Regions from separate parts of the Desulfonatronovibrio hydrogenovorans DSM 9292 genome, predicted to be linked through region 2. Evidence: predicted binding sites of a transcription regulator. Region 2 holds the regulator's gene; the other holds the start of a gene.
The links. The regulator HrcA, encoded in region 2, represses chaperone genes, less so after heat shock. The targets are predictions, from matches to a motif close to TGTTAGCACTCNNNNNNNNNGAGTGCTAACA.

Region 1 (5,758 bases), on a different contig from region 2:
AAACCTGGTTTTTTTCTCATTTTCCGGCCTGAATCTGATATCAGCCCGTCTGGCCTGAAAATCCTCGAAATTGGAGCAGGATGAAATCTCCCGGTATTTCCCCTGACCAGGGAGCCAGACCTCCACGTCATAGGTCTTGGCCGATCCGAACCCAAGATCCCCGGTACAAAGGGTCACTACCCGGTAATGCAGTCCCAGGAGCTGAAGGATCCTTTCAGCATGGGACAAGAGGATCTCCAGCTGGTCATAGGATTTTTCCGGATGGGCCAGCCAGACCAGTTCCACCTTGTTGAACTGATGCTGTCTGATGATTCCCTTGGTATCCTTGCCGTGAGACCCGGCTTCAGAACGGAAGCACCCTGTAACAGCGGCAAACCCCTTGGGAAGCTCATCCTCGGACAGGATCTCTCCCCGGTGGATATTGGTCAGGGGCACCTCAGCCGTTGGAATCAGAAAGTAGTCCCAGTTCTCCAGCTTGAACAGATCGGATTCAAACTTGGGCAGCTGTCCAGTGGCGGTCATGCTGGTCCGGTTAACCATCATGGGCGGCAGGGTTTCAATATAGCCATGCTCACCAGTCTGCACATCCAGCATGAAGTTGATAAGGGCCCTTTCCATGCGGGCGGCCCAGCCAAAATAAAACACGAACCTGGAGCCGGTCACACTGGCTGCTCTTTCAAAATCCAGCCCCTTGAGGTCTGTGCCTATTTCCCAGTGCTCCCTGGGAGAAAAGGAGAATTCAGGCGGCTGGCCCCATTTTTTCAACTCCTCATTATCTTCCTCTGTCCTGCCTGCAGGTACGTCCTGATGAACAATATTCGGCACGGACAAAAGCCAGTCCCGGACCTGTTCGTCCAGCTTTTTCAGATCAGAATCAAGATCCTTGATCCTGGAAGACAGCTCTCCAAGCCCCTGGAGCAGCCGGCCGGGGTCCTGTCCTTCCTGCTTGGCCCTGGCTACCCTGGCTGAGGCCTGATTTCGCTCCATCTTCAGCTGCTCGGTTTCCTGGATGATCTGTCTGCGCTGTTCATCAAGCCTGAGAAAGTTCTCCATTTCCAGGTCAGATCCTCTTTTTTCCAGACTCCGGGCCACAAGATCCGGATTTTTTCGAATAAATTTAATGTCCAGCATGACGTGCCTTCCGCAAGGTTGTGATCAGCCTGACCAGGTCCTGCCATGACTTTTTATGGGGACCGGATCTGGACTGTCTGTTAACGGCAAAAAAATTATGACTCATTGATCCGGATATTTGCCTGCCCAAAAACAGGACTTTTGTCAAAACAAACCCTTGGCTTGAGAATTTTAAAAAAATCCTGGCACTCACCCTTGACGAGTGCTAGCAGTGTGTTTATACATCACAAAGTTTTGTTTGACCCAGAAAATATCAAAAATTTTTATGGAGGTAATTGTTATGAATTTGAAGCCGTTGCACGACAGAGTGCTGGTCAAACGTCTTGAGGAAGAAGAAGTGACCAAAGGCGGGATCATTATCCCGGACACTGCCAAGGAAAAGCCCATCAAGGGTGAAGTAGTGGCTGCCGGACCTGGAAAAACTACTGACGAAGGCAAGAGCGTAGCCATGTCCGTCAAGGCCGGAGACAAGGTTCTCTTCAACAAGTACGCTGGCACTGAGGTCAAGATCGACGGTGTGGAACACCTGGTCATGCGCGAAGACGACATCCTGGCCATCATCGAGTAACAAACCGGTTTTATTCATTTAAGGAGGAAATAATATGGCTGCTAAGCAGATACTGTTTGATGTAAAAGCCCGCGAAAAGCTTCAGAAGGGCGTGGACAAACTGGCCGAGGCTGTCAAGGTCACCCTGGGACCCAAGGGAAGAAATGTTGTAATCGAGAAATCCTTTGGCTCCCCCACCATCACCAAGGACGGAGTAACCGTTGCCAAGGAAATCGAACTTGAAGACAAATTTGAGAACATGGGCGCTCAGATGGTCAAGGAAGTTGCTTCCAAGACCAGTGATGTAGCCGGTGACGGAACCACTACTGCCACAGTGCTGGCCCAGGCCATCTTCAACGAAGGCGTAAAGCTTGTGGCTGCCGGACGCAACCCCATGGCCATCAAGCGGGGCGTTGAAAAGGCTGTTGAAGCGGTTGTGGCAGAGCTGGACAAGGTGGCCAAGCCCACCAGAGATCAAAAGGAAATCGCCCAGGTAGGAACCATTTCCGCCAACAACGACGCCACCATCGGGAATATCATTGCTGAAGCCATGAACAAGGTGGGCAAGGAAGGGGTCATTACTGTTGAAGAAGCCAAGGGTCTGGAAACTACCCTGGACGTTGTGGAAGGCATGCAGTTTGACCGCGGATACCTCTCCCCCTATTTCGTGACAGATGCTGAAAAAATGGTCTGCGAAATGGACGAACCCCTGATCCTTTTGTGCGAAAAAAAGATCTCGGCCATGAAGGACCTGCTGCCTGTCCTGGAACAGGTTGCCAAAATGAGCAAGCCCCTGGTCATCATCTCCGAGGACATCGAAGGCGAAGCCCTGGCCACCCTGGTGGTCAACAAGCTGCGCGGCACCCTGCAGGTTACTGCAGTCAAGGCTCCTGGATTCGGTGAAAGACGCAAGGCTATGCTCCAGGATATCGCCATTCTGACCGGCGGTCAGGTAGTATCTGAAGACCTGGGCATCAAGCTGGAGAACGTGACTGCCAATGACCTGGGAAGCGCCAAGCGGGTAGTCATTGACAAAGAGAACACTACCATTGTTGACGGTGCCGGCAAAAGTGAAGACATCAAGGCCAGGGTCAAGCAGATCCGGGCTGAAATCGAAGAGACCTCTTCTGATTATGACCGGGAAAAGCTCCAGGAAAGACTGGCCAAGATCGTGGGCGGCGTGGCCGTTATCAATGTCGGCGCAGCCACTGAGACCGAAATGAAGGAGAAAAAGGCCAGGGTTGAAGATGCCCTCAACGCCACCAGAGCTGCTGTTGAGGAAGGGATTGTACCCGGAGGAGGCGTGGCCTTCATCCGTGCCCTGCCCGCCCTGGACAAGGTCAAGCCTGCTGACGACGATGAAAAGGCCGGAGTCGAAATCATCCGGCATGCCATTGTTTCTCCCCTGCGCCAGATCTGCATGAACGCAGGTTTTGAAGGTGCCCTGATCATTGAAAAGGTCAAGTCCTCCAAAGAAGGCAACGGCTTCAATGCTGCTACAGGCGAGTACGAAGACCTGATCAAGGCCGGGGTCATCGATCCCAAGAAGGTATCGCGCATTGCCCTGCAGAATGCTTCCTCTGTGGCCTCTCTGCTTATGACCACTGAAGCAGCCATTGCTGAAAAGCCTGACGACAAAAAGGATGCCCCAGCCATGCCCGGCGGAATGGGTGGAATGGGTGGAATGGGCGGAATGTATTAATTCGCCTGTTTATTACATATACTGTCAGAAAGGCCGGGCTCTTGCCCGGCCTTTCTGTTTTTACCGGTTGTGTTTAAAGGATTTTCCAGGTAATTCCAGTTCCTCCTATGGCTGAGCAGACCAACCATCCTTTCAGGGATCCACATGGCGGAAATATCTATGCTGCTGCCCGGGCTGCCGGATGCAGTCCGGACAGGATCATTGACTTTTCAGCCAGCATCAACCCCCTGGGGCCTCCGACCGGAACAGGCAAAGTATTGGCCCAGAACTTCTGGAAAATTTCCCATTATCCTGGCCCAGGCAGCCCCGGCCTTGTCAGGGCAGCTTCCAGGCGCTTCAATCTCCCCAGAAACATGATCCTGGCCGGAAACGGTGCCACAGAAATCATCGACGCCGCCCCCAGGGCCTTTGGGGCGGGCCGGGTTGTTATCCCTGTTCCGGCTTACAGCGGCTATGCAGAATCAGCCCGGCGAAACAGCCTGGAGATAGTACAGGTTTTTCCTTCTGCCCGGAAAAATGACCTCTTTCCCCAACTGGAGGATTTGGCTGCCCATCTGTCCGCTGCCTCCCTGGTCTATCTGGGCAGGCCCAGCAATCCCACCGGGCATGTCATGGAGAAAAAAGAACTTGAAAAATTCATCTCCAGCCACCCCCAGGCCTTTTTCATCATAGACGAGTCCTTTATTGATTTCACCTCCAGTCCAACCATGGCCGGGTCCGGGCTGGACAATATGGTGGTGGTTTATTCCCTGACCAAGTTTTACGCCCTTCCAGGCTTAAGACTGGGCCTGGCCATGGGCAGTCCGGAGAACATCCGGAAGCTGGCTCGGTTCATATCGCCCTGGTCGGTCAATGTCCTGGCCCAGGAAGCCGGCAGGGTCTGTCTGGAGGATGATGATTTTGCCTCCAGGTCCAGGGTAGAGCTGGCCCGGATCAAGGATGAATTCATCCAGAATCTGGAACAGATTCCCTGGCTCAGACTTTATCCGGGCAAGGCCAACTTCATCCTCTGCCAGGCAGTCAGCAGCCCCCTGCAAATTCCAGAACTGGCAGCCAGGCTTCTGGAAAAAGGGATCCTCATCAGGCAGGCTGAAAATTTTCCAGGCCTGGACAGCACCTTTTTTCGCCTGGCCGTTAAAACTCCGGAACAAAACCTCCGGCTCTGCTCCATCCTTGAGGGTCTGGCCGGGAAACCCCGATCCAAGGCATTAAAGCCCCGGAAAACCCCGGCCCTGATGGTCCAGGGAACGTCGTCCGGAGCCGGAAAAAGCCTGCTCACGGCTGCTTTGGGCCGGCTCCTTGTCCGCCAGGGGGTCAAAGTTGCCCCCTTCAAATCCCAGAACATGTCCCTTAATTCATATGTCACCATCCAGGGCCTGGAAATGGGCCGGGCCCAGGTGGTTCAGGCCAGGGCCTGCTGCCTGGAGCCGGATGTGCGCATGAACCCGGTCCTTCTTAAGCCCAATTCAGACACCGGTTCCCAGGTCATTGTCCTGGGAAAGCCGGTGGGCAACATGAATGTGGATGGGTATATCAGGTACAAGGCCGGACTGTTTGACCAAATCAAGGATGTCTACGACGAACTGGCAGCTGAATATGATGTGATGATCCTGGAGGGTGCCGGCAGCCCGGCTGAAATCAACCTGAAAAGACACGACCTGGTCAACATGAACATGGCCCTTTATGCCCGGGCCCGGGTGATCCTGGTGGGAGACATAGACCGGGGCGGGGTGTTTGCTTCATTTGTAGGCACCATGGAACTCCTGGAACCCTGGGAGAGAGAACTGGTGACCGGACTTGTCATTAACAGATTCAGGGGGCAGAAAGACCTTCTGCAAAGCGCCATCAGCTACACAGAAACTGCTGTGAATTGCCCGGTTCTGGGTACCATCCCCTATATTCAGGATCTGGGACTTCCTGAAGAGGATTCAGTTGCCTTTAAAAACAACCGGTCCGGAAAATCATCAGCCAGACCCGATTGGGTCAGCATCGGCATTATTGACCTGCCCCATATTTCCAATTTTACTGACTTCGACCCCCTGTACCTGGAACCAGACACAGAGATCACTGTAATCCGCAGGCCGGAAGACTTCAGGGATGACCTGGATGCCGTTATCCTGCCCGGTACCAAGAATGTGGCTTCAGATATCAGGGCCCTGGTCTCATCCGGACTGGCCGGCATGATTTCGGACTCAGCCCTGCACAAAAACAGGGAAGTGGTCGGGATCTGCGGAGGGCTGCAGATCCTGGGGCTGAACATAAATGACCCCCAGGGACTGGAGTCCGACCACAAGACCACCCAGGGTCTGGGGCTCCTGGGTGTTGAAACCCGGGTCATGCCCCAAAAGGTCCTGCGCCAGGTCTGCACCCACTGGACC
Region 2 (5,758 bases):
AGTTCGTCCAGATGCTGCACATTATCAGGTCCTGGCTAAGCATGAACAAGATGCCTTTTTCCTATCTTGACGGCTCGAGCAAGAACCGGCTGGAAGAAGTGGACAACTTCAATAATAATCCGGACATTCCGATTTTTCTTATTTCCCTCAAAGCTGGTGGTACAGGACTGAACCTGACTTCAGCTGATTATGTCATCCACTATGATCCGTGGTGGAACCCGGCAGTTGAGAACCAGGCCACTGACCGGACCCACCGCATTGGCCAGACCAGGCAGGTCTTTGCCTATAAGATGATTTGTGAGAATACTGTTGAAGAAAAAATCCTCAAGCTTCAGGACATGAAACGGGGTGTAGCTGAGTCGGTTATACCCGGACAAAACGCCTGGAAGGGTTTGACCAGAGACGATCTGGAAATGCTTTTTGAAATCTAATTCTGGCAGATCCCTCAGCCAGCCCAGCTTTGCAATGCAGATTGTCCTTTACCAGCCCAGAATCCCGCCCAACACCGGATCCGTAGCCAGATTATGTGCTGCTACAGACACCGTACTGAACCTTGTTGGACCACTGGGATTCAGTCTTGATGATAAGCACCTCAAAAGGGCCGGTCTTGACTACTGGTCTCATGTCCAGGTCAGGACCTGGGATAACTGGGACGATTTCATCCATAAGTTGCCTGAAAATTCCAGGCTGATCATGACCAGTGCCAGAAAAGGGATATCTTATCCCAAGCACTGCTATAAGCCCAATGACCACCTGGTTTTCGGCCCGGAAACCTGGGGACTCCCCGACAGCATCATTGATCAGGGAAACACACTGATCAGGATTCCTATTTGGGGACAGGTCAGGAGTTTGAATCTGGCCAATGCAGTGGCCATAGTCCTTTACGAAGGGTACAGGCAGATGGGAAAGCTTTCCTGATTTGACGTTAGACTGCAATTAAAGACAATGGTGGTGGGCGGTCGGAGATTTGAACTCCGGACTTCCACCGTGTGAAGATGGCACTCTAACCGCTGAGTTAACCGCCCACAAATAAATATTAAGCCCAATCCAGCTTCCAGGGCAACTCTTTTTTTACCTCCAGCACCCACAACTTGAATCCTGAAGATTTTTCAACTACAAAACCAGAACTATTCTCAATGCCGGTCAAAAGAAATGCCTGTATCCAAAACAGCTGATCTGGCATGGCCAGTCAACCATCCCGGTTAAAAGTCGGGGTATTCAGAACGGGAGATCCATATGAACATCCTGGTCACAGGTGGATGCGGATTCATCGGTACTAACTTTATTTACTACATGCTCCATGAGCATGACCATACCATCATCAATCTGGACAAGCTCACCTATGCTGGAAATCTTAAGAATCTGATTTCGGTTGAAGGAAGATACAATGGTCAACGCTATTTTTTTGAAAAGGGCGATATCTGCGACACCCCTCAGGTGATGAACATTTTAAAGGAATATGAAATAGATGCTGTTGTAAACTTTGCGGCTGAATCCCATGTTGACCGATCCATCAGTGCGCCTGACCAGTTCATTGAGTCCAACATCCAGGGGACCTACAGCCTTTTGACCGCTTCATCCAAGGCTGGAATCAAAAGGTTCATCCAAGTATCAACTGATGAAGTCTACGGTAGCCTTGGGCCAGAAGGCCTTTTCACAGAAGAGTCCCCTCTGGCTCCCAACAGCCCCTACGCAGCCTCCAAGGCTTCAGCCGACCTTTTGTGCCGGTCATTCTTCAAGACATACGGCTTCCCGGTTATTGTTACCAGATGCTCCAATAATTACGGTCCCTTCCAGTTCCCGGAAAAACTTGTTCCCCTCTCTTTTCTAAGGGCCAAAGAAGACCGTCCTGTCCCGGTTTATGGAACCGGATCCAACGTCAGGGACTGGATCTATGTCTCAGACCACTGCAGAGGCATAGACCTTTGTCTGCGCAAGGGCAGACCTGGAGCCATCTATAATTTCGGAGGCGATGCTGAATATGAAAACCTGGATGTAATCAAAAAAATCCTGGATATCATGGGCAAGTCCTATAAACTCATTAAATTTGTTAAAGACCGGCCAGGCCACGACCAGAGATATGCCATGGATTACAGCCTGGCTAAAGATGAACTGGGTTTTGAGCCTCAGGTCCGGTTCTCTGAAGGCCTTGAACTGACCATTAACTGGTATCTGAAAAATGAGGAATGGGTGGACGGAATAAAGTCCGGAGAATATATTGAATTCATGGAAAAATGGTACAAGGAGCGTTCATGAGTGATATGAAAGCCTTGATCCTTGGAGGTAAGTCCGGTCTGTTGGGCCAGGCCCTTGACCAGGTTTTGCAGAAGCATGAGTGGCAAACCATGTGTCCGGACCGCAATGAACTGGATGTCTTCAACTCATCAAGCCTGACTGAATATATAGAAAAAAATCGGGTCCGGATCGTATTCAATGCCATCGCCTACACTATGGTGGATCAGGCAGAGGAAGAGGATGAATCTGCCTACGACCTTAACAGGAAGCTGCCTGCAGTCCTGGGTAAAGTATGTAAAAGCAGTAACATCGGCCTGGTTCATTTCAGCTCTGACTTTGTTTTTGACGGGAAAAAGAACACTCCCTACACAACCGAGGATTCTCCAAATCCACAATCAGTTTATGGAAAATCCAAATACGAGGGAGAAAAAGTTCTTCTGTCCAAGCCCTGGGACAAACTACTGGTCATCAGAACTGCCTGGCTTTTTGGTCCGTTCAAAACCAATTTTGTGGACAAAATAATCAGCCTGGCCAGGAAAAAAGACTCCCTGAATGTTGTCCACGACCAGGTTGGTTCACCAACCTACACCCTGGATCTGGCGCGGTACACCTTGAATCTGGTCAATAAACAGACCAGCGGGCTGTACCATCTGGCCAACAAGGGCCGTGCTTCATGGTGTGAGCTTGCATCCGAAGCCATAAAATGTGCAGGGCTGTATTGCCGGATCAACCCCATTCAATCAAGCGAATATCCCCAAAAGGCCAACCGGCCACCCTACTCTGTCCTGGACTGTTCCAAGTACAACATGGTCACAGGAAAATCTCCAAGACCCTGGATTCAGTCCCTGAGAGACTACATCTATCACTACCAGTAGTCCCACAATTCCAGTTTCACCAGGCCAAAACATCCTTTAATCCCTTGGCTTATCTTGACATGGCAGGCAACCGTTGTTACCTGATTGGCACTCTATCAACCAGAGTGCCAACGAGGTAATTAAATGGCCCTTGATCAAAGACAAACAGATATACTCCTGACCATCGTCAAGAACTATATTTTAACTGGACAGCCTGTGGGCTCAAGAACTGTGGCCAAGGATTCCAGCTTAAGCCTGAGTCCGGCTTCCATCAGAAACATTATGGCTGACTTGACCGATGCCGGGTATATCGAGCAGCCCCACACCTCTGCTGGAAGAATCCCCACTGCACACGGACTCAGATATTACCTGGATTCCAACCTGGAAGTAGAGCCTGTTTCTCCTGAGGTCAGGGAAAAAATCAAGTCCAGCCTGACCAGTGTTGGACCGGATTTGTCCCAGACCTTGAGCCAGACCTGTAAGATCCTGTCTTCTCTTTCCAACCAGATAAGCTTGGTAATAACTCCGGATCATCAGGCCATCCGCTGGCAGCGGATTGACTTTGTTCTGCTCAGACCGGGACTGATCATGTCCATTCTGGTCATGGAGGGTGGACTAATCCGGAACAAGGTCATCAGCGTGGACAAGGAAATATCTGCAGATGATCTTGTTAAGTTCGGCAACTATCTTAATGAACATTACCAGGGCAAAACCCTGCACTATGTACGCTCAAGTGTGCTTGCCCAGATGAAAAACGCCAGAATCCAGTTCGAAGGACTTTATGAGAAAGCCTTAAAGCTGGCTCATGAATCCTTTGATGACTCAGGAAGACAGGTGTACATGGAAGGGACCCACTACGTGTTTCAGGGTAGTGATTCTGCAGACATAAACAAAATGCGCGAACTCTTCAGAATGCTGGAGGAAAAATCAAAGCTTCTTAAGCTACTTGATAAGACCATCGAAAGCAAAAACATTAGCGTAATCCTCGGTCAGGAGGAAAAATGGGACGAACTGAGTGATTTCACCGTAATTTCTTCACCATACAGCCTTGGTGGGTCCAATATTGGAGCAGTCAGCATTATTGGTCCAACAAGGATGAACTACTCGAAAATAATTCCAGCAGTTGACTTGACAGCCAAAATTCTTAGTCAATTGCTCCGGGAAATATATGAAAACAAAGCTGGACAGAATCTGCCCGGCTAATGCTTGCTCAAAAAATATTGTGTCAGGGAGGTTGAAATACATGGCCCAGGATAGGGACAAACTGGAAAAGGAAGAACTTGAAAGTAAGGATAATGGCAGAGACTCAGATGATGAAAAGACTGAATCAGAAATTTCATTAGATGATCTCCAAACCCTGTGCGAAGAGCATATTTGTCCTCAATGCGAACTTCTGGCTGAACAAAAAGACAAAACCCTCAGAGCTCTGGCTGATTCAGAAAATTATAAAAAGCGCCTGACCAGAGAAAAAGAGGAGTTCTGCAAGTTTGCAGTATCATCATTTGTTGAGGAAATCCTTCCTGTACTGGACAATCTGGAGCTGGCTCTTGAGCACGGGCAGAAAAACCCCGCCTGTAAAGATCTGGTTCAGGGCGTTGAGATGACCATGTCCATGTTCAGACAGATCCTGGAAAAGAACAACCTGGTCCAGGTGGGTCAAATCGGTGAGGAATTCAACCCCGGCCTGCACGAAGCTCTGGCTCAGGAAGAACGCAGCGACATGGAAAACGGCCTGATCTGCCAGGTAATGCAGAAAGGGTACGTCCTGAATGATCGCCTAATCAGACCAGCCAAGGTCATGGTCAGTAAAAAATGTCCTCAATAAAAGTGCCGTTACAGTCTTTACATCTTTTTTTTGATAATTATGAAACCTATCAGTTACTTTGATAAATTCTAAGGAGGCTTTCAAATATGGGAAAAATAATCGGAATCGACCTGGGAACTACTAACAGCTGTGTCTATGTAATGGAGGGCAAGGAAGCCAAGTGCATTTCCAACCCTGAAGGCGGAAGAACCACACCTTCCATAGTTGCTTTTACCGACAAGGAACGCCTGGTTGGCGAGATTGCCAAAAGGCAGGCTGTGACCAACTCGGAAAAAACCATTTTTGCCTTTAAAAGGCTCATGGGACGTAAATTCAATGAATCAGTCCTGTCAAACTGGGTTAAAAGCTGCCCGTACAAAATAGTCGAAGGAACCGCAGGTGATGCACATATCCAGGTGGGAGACAAAAAGTACAGTCCTCCGGAAATATCAGCAATGCTTTTACAGAAACTGAAAAGTGACGCTGAAGCATACCTGGGTGAAAAAGTCACTGAAGCCGTAATCACTGTTCCGGCCTATTTCAATGACAGCCAGCGTCAGGCCACCAAAGACGCAGGCAAGATTGCCGGTCTTGAAGTCAAACGGATCATCAACGAGCCCACAGCCGCTTCCCTGGCTTACGGAGCTGACAAAAAGGCCAACGAGAAAATAGCTGTCTTTGATCTTGGCGGCGGAACCTTTGACATATCTATCCTGGAAGTCGGCGACAACCTGGTAGAAGTCAGGTCCACCAACGGTGATACCTTCCTTGGCGGTGAAGACTTTGATCACCGGGTGATCGACTACCTGGTCAGCGAATTCAAAAAAGAAAACGGAATAGATCTGTCCCAGGACAAGATGGCCCT

Region 1: the regulator HrcA is predicted to act here: its motif matches at 1,312-1,342, upstream of groES (co-chaperone GroES).

The regions. Positions count from the first base shown of each region.
Region 1 is NZ_JMKT01000012.1:11,760-17,517, reverse strand. It holds gene serS (serine--tRNA ligase) at 1-1,131, opposite strand, end outside; gene groES (co-chaperone GroES) at 1,412-1,699, shown strand; gene groL (chaperonin GroEL) at 1,734-3,380, shown strand; gene P771_RS0110700 (cobyric acid synthase) at 3,488-5,758, shown strand, end outside.
Region 2 is NZ_JMKT01000015.1:193,755-199,512, reverse strand. It holds gene P771_RS0112865 (DEAD/DEAH box helicase) at 1-431, shown strand, start outside; gene P771_RS0112860 (tRNA (cytidine(34)-2'-O)-methyltransferase) at 421-918, shown strand; tRNA gene P771_RS0112855 (tRNA-Val) at 950-1,025, opposite strand; gene rfbB (dTDP-glucose 4,6-dehydratase) at 1,237-2,256, shown strand; gene rfbD (dTDP-4-dehydrorhamnose reductase) at 2,253-3,110, shown strand; gene hrcA (heat-inducible transcriptional repressor HrcA) at 3,234-4,292, shown strand; gene grpE (nucleotide exchange factor GrpE) at 4,333-4,914, shown strand; gene dnaK (molecular chaperone DnaK) at 5,001-5,758, shown strand, end outside.